DNA from 2 places in the Brevibacillus sp. FW306-2-1A-C05A genome. Region 2 is predicted to be linked to the other one. Evidence: riboswitches for the same ligand, from Rfam matches in the RefSeq annotation. Region 2 holds a riboswitch; the other holds the start of a gene.
What was found. A riboswitch is a leader RNA that binds a small molecule or an ion and turns the genes downstream of it on or off. The one in region 2 is predicted to bind cyclic di-GMP.
Positions count from the first base shown of each region.

Region 1: another riboswitch for cyclic di-GMP. It lies ahead of AC3WJN_RS07305 (GNAT family N-acetyltransferase); the one in region 2 lies ahead of AC3WJN_RS08885 (methyl-accepting chemotaxis protein).

Region 1 is NZ_JBYSWV010000007.1:2,042-9,441, reverse strand. Features, by position in the region: gene AC3WJN_RS07335 (amino acid ABC transporter substrate-binding protein) at 1-598, opposite strand, end outside; gene AC3WJN_RS07330 (DNA alkylation repair protein) at 823-1,530, opposite strand; gene AC3WJN_RS07325 (AzlD domain-containing protein) at 1,587-1,919, opposite strand; gene AC3WJN_RS07320 (AzlC family ABC transporter permease) at 1,910-2,584, opposite strand; gene AC3WJN_RS07315 (TrmB family transcriptional regulator) at 2,710-3,519, opposite strand; gene AC3WJN_RS07310 (hypothetical protein) at 3,653-3,835, opposite strand; cyclic di-GMP riboswitch class I at 4,119-4,202, shown strand; gene AC3WJN_RS07305 (GNAT family N-acetyltransferase) at 4,364-4,912, shown strand; gene AC3WJN_RS07300 (methyl-accepting chemotaxis protein) at 4,914-6,377, shown strand; gene AC3WJN_RS07295 (sensor domain-containing diguanylate cyclase) at 6,597-7,400, shown strand, end outside.
Region 2 is NZ_JBYSWV010000009.1:90,606-98,005, reverse strand. Features, by position in the region: gene thrS (threonine--tRNA ligase) at 1-1,589, shown strand, start outside; gene AC3WJN_RS08885 (methyl-accepting chemotaxis protein) at 1,664-3,394, opposite strand; cyclic di-GMP riboswitch class II at 3,531-3,614, opposite strand; gene moaA (GTP 3',8-cyclase MoaA) at 3,913-4,926, shown strand; gene infC (translation initiation factor IF-3) at 5,189-5,692, shown strand; gene rpmI (50S ribosomal protein L35) at 5,723-5,920, shown strand; gene rplT (50S ribosomal protein L20) at 6,012-6,371, shown strand; gene AC3WJN_RS08860 (hypothetical protein) at 6,645-6,875, shown strand; gene AC3WJN_RS08855 (phosphoadenylyl-sulfate reductase) at 7,035-7,400, shown strand, end outside.

The DNA of each region.
Region 1 (7,400 bases), on a different contig from region 2:
GATCTTTGGTCATGTAGTAATCCGCCACGACCTGGTCGATGACCACGGCATCGACGCGGCCGATTTTCAGGTCGCTCAAAGCCAGTACGTTGTCCGGGAACTCCGTGATCGTCTTCACCTGGTTTTTCAGCTCGCTTGCATTCAGAGCGTCAGCGGCAGAGGACAGCTTTTGCAGCCCGACAACTTTGCCAGACAAATCCGCGAGCTTCGTCATATCGGAATTGGCCAGCGTCACGACGACCTGCGCGTTTTTCAAGTACGGTTTCGTGAACAGCACTTTTTGTTTGCGCTCATCCGTAATCGTGTATCCGTTCCAGATCAGATCAATCCGGCCGCTGTTCAATTCAGATTCTTTGGAACCCCAGTCGATAGGCTGAAACTCGACCTGCTTGCCCATCTTTTCGCCAGCGGCGCGAGCGTAGTCGATATCGAAGCCGACCAGCTCGTTTTTCTCATCGCGGAAGCCCATTGGCGCAAATTTGTCGTCGATTCCGATAATCAGTTTATTGGCGTCAGCGCCTGTTTTCTCGCTGGAGCAGCCCACTACCAGTGAAAAGACAGCTCCGAAAAGCAGTGACAGCAAAGCAAATTTTTTCATCGTGATTCTCCCCCTAGTTCGGCTAGTCTCTATTTGTTTTTACTCTGATAAAGTGGTAATACGTTAACAAGGTATCATGATAGCACATCATCCAAAAAGAGTCGAGACTTTAGCAAAGAAAAGCGCACAGGAAAAGCATTCCTAAACAAAAAACGCCGGATTCCCCAGCGTTTTGCCTGTTCGCGCGCGAGACGGGCTTGCAGGCGCTTTCGTCCTGCAGCCGATCAGCAGATGCACGTCTTTCTTTTTTGTCCGATCTTGCCGCGCTCTTCGATTTTTTTGATAGACTCCGTCGCCAACGGGACCTTGCACGCCGTCTGGCCTACATCCACCTGGACTTTTCCGATCGCTTCCGCTGTCTGCACCGCTTCCGCATGCAGTTCCGTGACAGACGCGCCAACCGCGATGACAAACTGGTTCATGACATAGCGTACCCGGTTTCTTTCCTGATGGATCGTCTGCTTCACCCGCGCAAGCAAGGCGCTGATTTCCGCCAGGTCGAGCTGCTCGTCAGGCGTGATCGACAAGTAGTTGGCGTACGTGCTCCAGCCGCAAGCTGCAATCATCTCCTCCTCCGCTTCGATCCACTCCCGTACCAGCTCCAGGGCGAACGAGCTTTCGGCGGCAACACCCGCAACCGTGTACTCGGCCAGCATGTACCAGTACGCCTGCCTGACCCAGCTTTGCAGTTGTTCCTTCGTCACCGTCTGCGGGTCGATCGCCAGGCCCGCCAAATACATCGCGTCGTGATTGCCCGTCTCGTACAACGCTTGCACCAGCTTTTGATCGCGCTTGACTGCCTTCACCAGCTTTTTCATGTCGCCGATTCGCACGCCAAAAAACGGCTCCCTGGCACCATGGCGCATGAACGTCTTCTTCGTCTGCTCCGTGCCCAACGCTTCCAACTGTTGCATGACTTCTTCCACGGTCATTCGCGTCCGCCTCCCTTTTTTCCTAGTTTACCCATTTTCCGGCTGCTTTCTCCCTGCTACAAGAGCGGGAAAAGGTAGCGCAAGATCATGATCGAAACCATCCCGACGACAACCGTGCCCAGCAGGCTGCGGGTCACGATCGCAACCAGAAACGTCGGAATCGCCGCCAATAGCTCGACATTGGCTAGTAGCGACAACTTTCCCTCCTGCAAAAACAGCTCCTGCCCGACCAGTGCAGCCATGACCGCGATCGGCACGTAATGCAGCCAGCGGACGCCCCACGCGGGAAGCTCCATGCGCGACAGCACCATCAAGGGCAGCACCCGCGGCAAAAACGTGACCAGCGCACTGCCTACAATAATGAGGAAGATATCCCATCTCACTTCCATCTTTCGATCACCATCCCGATTGTCGATGCGCACAGCGTAGCTACGATGACGCCAAGGTTGCCCGGATACAAGACAGACACGCCTACAGCAATGACGACTGCGCTGATGGCGACGACGATATCGAGCCGGATTTGCTTGCGGCTCATCATCGCCAGCACCAGCAAGCCGATAAACATCGCCGGCAGAGCGAAATCAAGGCCCAACTGCTCGGGATTGGCGATCCACTGTCCGAAATAGGCTCCCGCCAAATTGGCCGCAATCCAGTTCAGGTAAGCCGTCACATTCAAACCGTGCATCCATTTTTCGTCGATCTGCTTGCGCTTCGCCGCCTCGTTGATCGCAACCCCGAACGTCTCGTCTGTCAGAAGCGAACCGACGAGCATGTTCCGAAACGCCGTCAGATGGCGGAAGTAGGGCGACAGAGCCGCGCTTAGCAAAATATGCCGCAAATTCACAAACAAAATCGTAATGATAATTCCCATCGCCGAGCTTCCTGCGGCAATCATGCCCGCAGCAATAAACTGCGCCGAGCCTGCGTACAGCAAAATGCTCATCAAGGCAATTTCCATGATGCTCAGCCCAGCGGTCTTTTCCAGCACACCTGCCGCAAACCCGATGCTCAAATACCCGAGCAAGGTTGGAATGCAATCCTTGACCCCCTGCATGAAGCTTCCCTGCTCACCCGCGTTCGACAATGCTTCTACTTGCAGTTGTTCTCGCCCCACTGCTTCTCCCTCACTCTCTCTTTATTTCACTCCGGCTTGCGCGCTTGCCTCCTGCTTCGCTCCGCTTACTTGAATCTCTTCCCGGTGACCACCTGGTACAAGTCCGGCTTGCTGCGCCAGAGCGCTTCGACCTTATCCGGGCCGAGCACCTTTGTCACTTCCGCAAACATAATATCGTGGCGAATGTACTCGACAGCGACCAGAACGAGCGCCGGATCCTTCGTCTTGACCGCCCAGGCAGCCGTATTTGGCGTGAAGTTGGCGATCAGCACTTCCTCCAGATCACGCGCGACGATTGTAAGATGCCCGCCCATCCGTTCCTCGGCCACATCAGGCGCCATATAGTCATGGTGATACGTCGTCCCTACGCGCGTCTCTTGCTGTCCAAACAAAACGGTAAAGACGGAAATCCCTTCTTCGGTTCGTCTGTCCACCGCCTCCTGGATAAAAGGCACCTGAGGCTCCCAGATCGACAGCCACACTTCCTCGCCAGCCTGCTCGATCATTTGCCTCATTTCCATGAGCACCAGCTCGTCACCGCTAATTCGCCGAATGACGTCGATCTCTTGCTCGGACTCTAAGGCCGACAAGTTTTTTTCCAAATAGTCGAAGGACGCTTCGAACTGCCCGCGCAGCCTGCGGACCAGCTCTCTTGCTGGCAGCGGCGCATACGTGACAGGCTCGGAAGGCACGGTGTAAACAGCCCCTTTGTCAACGAGCTTGCCCACGACTTCGTAAATCATGGAGCGCGGCACGCCAGAGCGTTTGCTGATTTCGTATCCGGTGATCGGAGAGTGCTTGAGCAGACTGATGTAAGCCTTGCACTCGTACTGGGAAAATCCGAGCTTTTGCAATTCCTTGTATATGTCTTCCATCCCGACCTCTTAGTAGTTAGTTTTATACTCACTATAGGTTCAGGTTCGTTCCTTTGTCAATGTGCTTTTCCCGGCACAAGCGAAAATAAAAAAAACCCTCCGTGAACGAGGGCCTTTTTGGCAAGCAAGCAGCCTAAGCGAGATCGCGCACTTTAATGTAAGAAACGTTTCTTACATTAATCACGATGTCATCGTATTGCAGCCACCCATCCTTTTGGTTGGCGACCATTTGGATGATTTCTTCCGGCTCGGTTGTCTCGATCTTAACCAGCTCGCCACCGGAAAAGTGAAACTCAATCGTTTTGGCCTGACTCATTTTCGCATCCCTCCTGTTCTTTCTAGTTATCGGACGGATGGTAAATTTTTGTTACGCACCAGGCGCAAGTAGCTGAGTCGGCCATTGGCAAAAGTCCCGGCACAACCTGACTATATTCCTATCTTTTCTCTGTTTTTCCTCGCATCTTTCTCTGTCCAAACTACCAATTTGGAGCGGACTATTTATGAACAATCGGTTACTTTACCCTACCAAAACTTGACAAGATTGTTTCTCTTGGATTATATTTTGCATAATTCGACACTTCTATACATTTTTCGCAAATGAATGACAAAGGCAAAGTCATCGAAAGGTGGCGACGCAAAACCACGGGTCTAAAGTCTTTGACCATGACAGCCGGGTTGCCATACATCATGAGCATAGCAGGAAGATGATGGTGACTTTGGGCTATTTCCGCATGGGGAATGGCCTTTTTTATGCTCACATGGAAGAAAGGAGGCGCCATTTTATCGATCAACACTAGACTTGTACATGAAAAAACAAAGAGAGAGAAAAATGGAGTGGAGTATTATGTACAAACTGGTTGATTCAGCACAATCTTTGGCTCTTTTCCATCAAATCAAGGAAAGTGTCTGGACCTCAATGGGCTTCGAGATGGAATACGCCAAAGATGGTTCCGACGTCTATCTTTTGTTGTCGGATGAGGACGAACCAGGCGGGACTTTTGAATTTACACCACATGAAAAATCTTCTGCTTATCTGCAAAATTTGTTTCAGGATGTTTTGACGAGCGATATGAAAGTTGTCGAAGTGGACAGTTTCGCTGTCTTGCCCAAGTTCCGCGGAAAGCTGGGACGATGGGGAGTTGCCCTCATGATCGATTATGCAGAAAAACACGGATATACGCATGCAGTCGGTTTGGCAGATCCGGCTTTTTTTCAGTTGATTAACCGTAAATACAACGTCAGAGCGACGCAAGTGAAAGAGATGGTCTTCTACAAAGGGGCGAATGCCATTCCGACCGTCTTCCACCTGCAAGAAGCCTATTTGAACAAGGACAAGCCCGAATTTGCCTGGTATCAAGAGCTTTGCAAACAAATAAAAGTTGAGGTTAGCTGACATGGAACTCTTACAAAGAAGAAATAACTGGGTGGTCATTGTTTTTGCGAGCATCATTACCATCGTCCAGATCGTGAACCTCATCATGGGGGTTCCGTTCTCCTTCGTTTTAACCGTGCTGGGGATTTTGTACGGGGTGCTCGCACCTTTTGCCTACCTTTCCAACCGGCCAGCCTGGCGGGACAAGATGGCTCCCTTCATGAAGTTTTTCAACTTCGCTGTCATCGGCATTTTCATGTTCGTCATCGTGGGACTCGATCCTTGGCTGGTCAACATCATGACGATCATGTTCTTCGTCGCGGTCATGGGCATTTATCAGGACAAACTGATTAACATCTTGACCATCATCGCAGCCATGGGGATCGTCACCTACTATTTCCTGACGAACGGCGAAGCGATTTTCTACACGTCCGATCCTGTTCATTTGATGTACTACTTGCTGGCCTTCTGCTTCGTATCGGCGACAAGCATGATGCACGCAGTTTTCAACAACAAGCTGCAGCGGGAAAGCGAGGAGCAAAAGCAGCAAGCGATCGCCTCCAAAGAGTCGCTGCAGCGCATTTTGGACCAGATCAACGAATCGCTCAACTCCGTCCAGGAATATCAGGAGAATTTGAACAAGGTTACAGATGGCGTCAACGTCCGCGCGGTGGAGACAGTGGCTGCCCTTCAGGAGATCATGCGCTCCTTCTCGATCCAGACCGACAACACCAACGAGTTGCGCCGCGAGATGGGCACGACCAACCTCCAGGTAGAGGACATGACCCGCTCCGTGACCGAAATGCACGAATACGTAGAATCGACCAAAGAAGCGACCAATGAAAGCAGCAAGCGCATCAGCAACATCGGCAACGACTTCGAGCGCTTTATCAAGGACATTCAAGGCACGAACAAGCTGATCCAAGAGCTGAACAAAGAAACGGAATCCATTGAAAAAATCATCCAAACGATTTCGGAAATTTCGGCACAGACCAACCTGCTGGCGCTCAATGCGACCATCGAGGCTTCCCGTGCAGGCGAGCATGGTCGCGGCTTTGCCGTCGTAGCGGACGAGGTGCGCAAGCTGGCCGAATCTTCCAAGCTGTCCTCCGAATCAATCTCTACCTTGTTGATGACGATTCGCGAAAAAATGAAGCTCGTCTCCGACATGATCTCCGAGTCCCAACTGTCGTTTGAGAAAAACAGCGAAGGGATCATGGAGGTTCAGGAAATGTTTACGAACGTGGACAACTACATGCACAACTTCGCCGAGAAAACGAAAAATCTGCAAGAGTTCATCGTCCACGTCCACAGCATGATTCAGGAAGTCAACGCCAAAGTCGAGGTCAACGCAGACATCACCGACAAAAACAAGGAAAGCCTCGAAGAAGTCCTCGTGCTCGTCTCCGAGCAAAAAGAGGAAATCGTCAAAGTATCCGGCGGCTTCGAAAAGATCGAGCAACAAATTCGCGGTTTGAATACGTAAGCAGCAAAGCTGGCTGGATTTTTATGCAACTGCCCTCTCTTTTGTAGAGGGCGGTTTTTTTGCGTGCATGTCTGGATAATTGTGGAATCGGCGAGATTTTTTTATAAAATTCATTTTTCTACATAGCATGTCCCGCCTGTATCGCTTATAATACACATGGAATTTTTACAGTTCTCTTCCATCGTGAATCGATCCAACGCAAAGAGAGGCCTAAGCCATATGCCTGTTTTTCATCGTTTTCCAACGAGCCAGGGGAAAAAGATTGGTTTGACTACCCTTTTGACGGGTCTTGTTTCCTTGTCCATTCTGTTGACGCTGACGATTCTTCTCGTAGCCTCGTATCAATCGAAAAAGAAGTCGCTGATTGATACGACTCTCACTCTTAACTATTCGAGCGCAAGCAAAATGAGCCAAATGATCGACTCCCTGTTCCTATCCATGCGCAGCAGCCTGCGCTATTCCGCCACCGTTTTAATCGACCATCCCTCACGGACGCAACAAGAAGCCATCGAACATCTGGAGATTCTTCGCAAAAGCGGCAACTACTTCAACTCGCTTACTGTCGTAGATGAAACCGGAACGGTTCGCAGTGTGTCCCCGCCATCGCTCGGCACTGTCGGACAGAAGCTTACGACCAGGGAAGCGCAATACGCACTGGCATTGAAAAAGCCTTACATCTCATCGCCCTACATTTCCAAAAAGTACAAGCGCCTCCTGCTGTTTATGAGCGAACCGATCTTTGACAAGGACGGACAGTATCGCGGATTCGTCGGGGGAACGATCTATTTGCAGGATCACAACATTTTGAACATGATTATCGGCAACCCGGAGATAGATACGAGCGGCTCGTCTTATTCGATTGTCGGCTCGAATGGACAGTTGCTGTTCCATCCGGACAAACAGCAGATCGGCCAGAACATCCAGTCCAATCCCGTCGTACGAAAGCTGCTCGCGGGCAACAACGGCTACGACCAGATGTTGAGCATCAACGGCGATCACCTGCTGGCCGGGTATGCGCAAGTT
Region 2 (7,400 bases):
TGGACATTCCGGTCTCGCTCTCGCCAGAAGACTTGGGCAAGATTGAGGCGGAAATGGAAAAAATCGTGAAGGAAGACTTGCCGATCCGCCGCAGAGTCGTCAGCCGCGACGAGGCGACAAGAATTTTCCAAAACCTCAACGACCATCTGAAGCTGGAACTGATCCGCGACTTGCCGGCGGATGCGACGATCACCCTGTACGAGCAGGGCGAATTTTTCGACCTCTGTCGCGGCCCGCACTTGCCGTCCACTGGCTACATCAAAGCGTTCAAGCTGATGAGCGTGGCAGGTGCATACTGGCGCGGAAAAGCGGAAAACCAGGTGCTGCAGCGCGTCTACGGTACCGCTTGGCCGAAAAAAGCGGATATGGACGAATATCTGCACTTCATCGAAGAGGCGAAAAAGCGCGACCACCGCAAACTGGGCAAAGAGCTGGAGCTGTTCATGTTCTCCGAGGAAGCGCCTGGCATGCCGTTCTACCTGCCAAACGGCTTCACTGTCCGCAACGAGCTGGAGCAGTTCTCCCGCCGCCTGCAACAGCTTGCCCAATACACAGAGGTGCGCTCGCCGTTCCTCATGAACGAGCGCCTCTGGAAAGAATCCGGTCACTGGGATCACTACAAGGAAAACATGTACTTCTCTGAAGTCGACAACGCGACTTACGCCTTGAAGCCGATGAACTGCCCAGGACACATGCTCATTTACAAAAACGCAATGCATTCCTACCGCGACTTGCCGATTCGCTATGCCGAGTTCGGCCAGGTTCACCGCCACGAATATTCCGGCGCGCTGAACGGCATGCTGCGGGTTCGCACCTTCTGCCAGGATGACGCACACGTATTCGTCCGCCCTGACCAGATCGAGAGCGAAATCAAAAACATGATTAAGCTGATCGACAAAATCTACAAAGTGTTCGGCTTTGAATACAGCGTAGCACTTTCGACTCGCCCGGAAGATTCCATGGGCTCCGACGAGCTGTGGGAAACAGCGGAAAGCTCCTTGAAAAAGGTGCTGGAGCAACTGGAAATGCCGTATGAAATCAAGGAAGGCGACGGTGCGTTCTACGGACCGAAGATCGACTTCCAAATTACCGACGCGCTGAAACGCCGTCACCAATGCGGAACCATCCAGCTCGACTTCCAAATGCCGGAGAAGTTCGACCTGACTTACGTGGGCCAAGACAACGAAAAGCATCGTCCGGTTGTCTTGCACCGTGCGATGTACGGCTCCATGGAGCGTTTCATCGGCATCCTGATCGAGCACTACGCAGGCGCATTCCCTGTCTGGTTGACTCCAATCCAGGCGCGCTTGATGAACATCAGCGAGGTGCACATTCCGTACGCCGAGCAAGTCAAAGAAAAGCTGCAACAAGCTGGCATCCGCGTAGAGCTGGATGCGCGCAACGAAAAAATCGGCTACAAAATCCGTGAAGCGCAAGTGCAAAAAATCCCGTACATGCTGGTTATCGGGGAAAAAGAAGTGACAGACGGCACTCTGTCTGTACGCAGACGGGGAGTAGGCGATGAAGGCGCCATGACCGTTGATGAGTTCGTGGAAAAAATCCGCGCCGAAATCAACGAAATGAAGTAAAGCAAAAAGGGCAGTTCTCACCCGAACGGTGGGAACGGCCCTTTTGTTTTTGGCGAAAACGGTGGCGACAACTGCTACAGCTCATTTTCCAGACGGGTAAGCAGTGTTACGACTTCATGGGACGCCCGTTGAAGCTGCTCGTACGCTTCCTGGGCGCCGGCGAGATCCTCGGCCTGGTATTTTTCCACTGCCTGCTTGGCGTAAAAATGTACTAATTTGTGCGGCTCCTCCAGCTTTTTGAATGTCGGGTTGTTGCGCACAAGCGGCGGCAAGTCGCTGTAGTACCACGTCCCCAGTCGGCAGTGATGGTGCGAGGCCATTTCTGCGGCGACCAGGTTTTCCAAACCAAGGAACATGTTGTAAATTTTCCATTTCCACAGCAAATGATCCGTTTTGGCCACGCGCACGATGTCTTTGTAGCTCAATTTGACATTGATCGTAAAGAACGTCTTGCGGTACTCATCCATTTTCCGGCTCAGTTCGAGAATGATTTGCGCGGTGTCTTTGGCGATTTGCTGCGAATGTGTGCTCAGGTCAAAAATCGTGGAGTTGCGGTGGGCGATATCCGTGACAGAAGAAGCCTGTTCCTCGGTCATGGCGGCAATTTGCGAGGTGGATTGGCTGATTTCCTGCATGGTGGACACAATCTTGTTCAGGGCGACATCGGCGAACTGGGCTTCCCCGACGCTGCGCTCCACCAGCTTGCTCGTGCTGTCCATCTGCTCCGTCACTCGCTTCGAAACTTGTTGCAGCGACTCCATGTTGTCTGTGATCCGGCTGATCTGTTCTTTTGTATGCTCGGCCAGCTTGCGCACCTCAGTGGCTACGACTGCAAAGCCGCGCCCTTGCTCTCCGGCCCGGGCGGCCTCGATACTGGCGTTCAGCGCGAGCAGGTTGGTCTGCTCGGCGATTTCCCGAATGATGCGGATGACGTCCTGTGTCTGATGAATCTCCTGATTGAGCTGGTTTACCCTGCTCATGACCTCGACAAAGACGTGGCCCACCTGGCGGATGTCGCCGAGAGCGGCATTGATGATCTGTTTGCTCTGTTCAGCGGATTGCACCGCTTCGTCTGTCCCTTCCGCGACTTTGACCGCGTGGTTGGCGACTTCCTGAATCGAGGCGCTCATTTCTTCCGTTGCGGCGGTGACGCTGTGGCTTTCCTCGATCTGCTCGTCCATTCCCGAGATAAGCTGCTTCGTCGTGTCGAGCTGGGTCATATGGTTGAGCATGCCGGAGATGCCGAACAAAAACGATTTGAACGTCTCTTCCATATACACTTCCACAATCAGTTGCTGATCGAATGCTGCCAATTTTTGCACAGCGGTGACCATTTTCATCATCTGATGCGGCTGATTGCTCCATTTTTCCATCAAAATCGTGGTCATGATCTGAATCAGCAGATGGTGTGCAGAAATAAAATGATCGGCTGTCAGATGAATGCGGCTGTGAACTTGCCCGATGACAATTCTCGTTTTCACGTACTCATGGTTGACTTCTGCTGTGAGAAACTGCTCCAGGTGGACCTCCAAAGTTTTTTTCAACCGCTCCAGGCTGGAGTTGTCGAGGATGATCTTCTGGAGGTGGGGAACGTTAGTGATCGACTGGTAAAACTTGGATACGATCTCTGCTTTAAAGGGGTAAAGCGTGGTAGCAGCCTCTTTGACGTGCGCCAATGTATCCTGATCCACGCCCAAAAAAGACAGGCGCTCTTTCACGCGTTCGCCCACTTCGGTAATGTCAGTTGCGTGGGAAGCTTTCACATACTCATTCCATGGCTTTGCTTTCTTTGCAAAAAATTGCATGCAGACCTCCGAATTTTACATTTTATTGTTTTACTCAAAAATTGAGAAAGAGGGGGCGATTGCCATTGCTGCAGCTTGCCGTTTCTGAGCAGTGGACAAGGCCTTTGTTCTGGGATAAAATAAACCGACCCTACAACGAAAATAGGGTCGGTTGCACTACTCGCTCCCAGCCATTCAAGTGCCCACATACAAACGGCTGATCTTCGCTTTCCTTATTGAAGAGGAATATATAGAGCATAATATATAGTCATATTATCCTATGTTTATACAAAAGGGAATAGTCAAAAAAAACGGTTTGCACATTGGCGTGCACCGGGTCATTTTTCCGATTTTCATCGGCTTGCGACCGCTTTTGCAACAGCGAAAAGTGCAGGAACAGGAGCCGTTCGCAGGCGGAATATGGTACGCTAATAAAAAGCCGGAATCGCATGTTGGACATCAATACGAGACAAACTGGAGATAGAGTGGCATGCCAGGCTCAGCCAGGAAAAGGAGGGTGACCACCAGTGCTAGAGCAGATGCAAGTACGTGACACACGAAAGCGTCCTCTCCGTGATCTGCGCATTTCCGTGACAGACAAATGCAATTTTCGTTGCCGGTACTGTATGCCGGCTGAAATTTTCGGGCCGGAGTTTGAATTTTTGCCGCAGCACAAACTGCTGTCATTTGAAGAAATTACCCGCTTGACCCAAATATTCACAGCGCTCGGCGTGCGGAAAATCCGGATTACGGGCGGAGAACCGCTCGTGCGCAGGGATTTGCCTGAATTAATACGAATGATTCGAAAAATAGAGGACGTTCACGATATCGCCATGACGACCAATGGCTCGCTGCTCGCCCGCCATGCCCAGGCTTTGAAGGAAGCCGGGCTTGATCGCGTCACCGTCAGCCTCGACAGCCTGGACAACGAGCGGTTTGGCATGTTAAACGGCAGAGGCTATCCGGTGGATGCTGTGCTCGACGGGATTCGCGCGGCGGCGGAAGCGGGACTCGGGGTGAAAATCAACATGGTCGTCCAGCGCGGTGTCAACGACCAGGACATTTTGCCGATGGCCCGTTATTTCCGCGAGCAAGGCCATACGCTGCGCTTCATTGAGTTCATGGACGTAGGCAACAGCAACGGCTGGAAGCTCGATCAGGTCGTGCCTTCCAGCGAAATCGTCCGGATGATCGACGCAGAAATGCCGCTCGTCCCGGTCGAGGCGAACTACTTCGGCGAGGTCGCTTCGCGCTACCGCTACGAGGGGAGCGATCAGGAGATTGGGCTGATCTCGTCGGTGACACAAGCCTTTTGCTCTACCTGTACGCGGGCGCGGCTGTCGGCAGAGGGGAAAATGTACAACTGCCTGTTCGCCTCCGCCGGCTATGACTTGCGCGAGCCGCTGCGCAGCGGGCGAAGCGACGAAGAAATCCAGGAGCAGATTCGCGCGATCTGGGAAAAGCGCGACGAGCGCTATTCGGAAGAACGGCTGGACGAAACGCCGGGGCTGCAAAAGCGTCCGAAGGTGGAAATGTCCCACATCGGAGGATAAAAAGCGATAAGCCTTGACAAAGACAACTCTACCTTGTATTATAAGTTGCGTGTATAAACACTTCATACTTCGAGAACAAGCAGAGGCGCCCAGCTTCTCACCTGGGTCGACGTCCGACACGACTGTTGACAGGTAACTCTTATGCAAAGATCCTTGGATCTGATGAAATTGCTTAGGTGAGATATGTGCGGGCGCAGATGCGTTCGCACATTTTTGTTCCTTCTCGAAATTGACGGAGGTGGCAAGTATTAGCAAGGATCAAATGTTAATCAACGAAGCGATCCGTGCCCGTGAAGTCCGTTTGATCGGCGCTGACGGGAGCCAATTGGGAGTCGTACCCTTCAGGGAAGCGTTGCGCATTGCCCAGGAAGCCGAACTGGATCTGGTAAACGTTGCTCCGACAGCCAAACCGCCTGTATGCCGTATCATGGACTACGGAAAGTTCAAGTACGAGCAGGCGAAAAAGGAGAAAGAAGCACGGAAAAACCAGAAGATCATCGAGCTGAAAGAAGTGCGTTTTTCTTCTAACATCGAAGAACACGATTTTCAAACCAAGCTTCGCAACGTCCGCAAGTTCTTGGAGGATCACCACAAGGTGAAGTGTACGATCCGTTTCCGTGGACGTGAAATCACCCACTCCGAAATCGGGCTTGGCGTTATGGAGCGTGTAGCTGCTCAGTGTGAAGATCTCGCTACGCCTGAGCGTAAACCGAAGATCGAGGGCCGCAGCATGATTATGATTCTGGCTCCGAAAGCGGAAAAGTAAGATAGTAGTTTAGACAGGAGGACTTTTCAGATGCCTAAAATGAAAACCAACAAGGCTGCTGCAAAACGTTTCAAAAAGACTGGAAGCGGCCAATTGAAGCGCGACCGCGCATTTGGTAACCACATGTTCGCCAACAAAACGACTAAGCAAAAGCGCCACCTGCGCAAAGCTGCACTCGTTTCCAAAGGCGATCAAAAACGCATGGAGCAAATGCTCACTTACCTGTAAGTTTTCGCATCATTACACACATTACGCAGCATGAGCTCCCTAAGCGCCTAGCAGTAGGCCGCCATGCTGGAAAGACCAGGAGGAGTTTAGTATGCCAAGAGTAAAAGGTGGCATTGTTACACGCCGTCGTCATAAGAAAATCCTGAAGCTGGCGAAAGGATACTTCGGTTCCAAACATCGCCTGTTTAAATCCGCTAATGCGCAAGTAATGAAATCCCTGCTTTATGCATACCGCGATCGTCGTCAAAAGAAACGCGACTTCCGCAAACTGTGGATCACCCGTATCAACGCGCAAGCTCGCCTGAACGGTCTGTCCTACAGCCGTCTGATGCACGGCCTGAAAGTGGCTGGCATCGAAGTGAACCGCAAAATGCTGGCTGACCTGGCTGTGAACGACAAAGCTGCGTTCAACGAACTGGCAGCAGTTGCAAAAGGCAAACTGAACGCGTAAGCACATACGCAAAAAGCAAAGCCGATCTTTCCTGGTGGGGAAGGTCGGCTTTTTTTGCTTGTCGGAGAGGCTCTCCCCTATGAATGAACATCCGAAAAGCGCAAGGGCAGCAAGGAAACGCCATCGTTTTTTTAAAGAAAATGGACAACGGGCGTAGAGGCGGCTCCGTCTCAGGTTGGAGCAAAAAACAATCTCCCGTCCGTGTCGAGAGGATGGCTCCCTGCCGTACAATAAAAAGCGTCAAAGGAAAACATTGGATAGGAGAGAGTAGAGATGAAAAAACAAAAGTGGATGGTAATGATGGGTGCAACTGCGGTGGTCTGTTCGGCGCTGTTCGTTCCGGGAGCGTTCGCCAAAGAAAAGGATGATGCCTACGTAGCACCCGTCGTCTTCATCACAGGAGCACCGGCGGCACAAAATGTAGACCAGGCGAATCTCAACACGATTCCGACAGGCAGTTCGTTTATTTTCCCGGCAGCAAACAGTGACTCTGACAAAAAATAAGAGGGAGCAATCCGCGAGGAGCGATCGGGCTACAGGTCTGGTCGCTCTTTTCGTTTCTTTCGGTGCCGTCGCGGCAGTTTTGTCAGCAGGACGAATCGCCACTTCCTGCCTCCCGACATATGATGGTGGGGGAATCCTAGCAGGAAAGGAGTTTCGCTGATGAGCAATCGCCAGAGGATGGCGGACGAAGAGCTGCAAGTGTGGGCGTACCGGATGGAAGCCAAATCCCCGCAGGATGTGCTTGTTCTGGCGGTGGAACACTTCGCAGGCAACCTCGTCCTCGCCTCAAGCTTCGGTGCCGAGGATGTCGTGCTGATCGACATGCTGCACAAACTGGCCCCGACGATACCTGTTTTTTATCTCGATACGAACAAACATTTTCCCGAGACGTACGAGACGCGCGACAAGCTGGAGGAGCGGTACCAGACGAAATTTATCCAGGTGCTGCCCCAGATGACTCTGGCTGAGCAGGAGAAGAGCCACGGAGACAAATTGTGGGAGACAGACCCGAATCTGTGCTGCCAA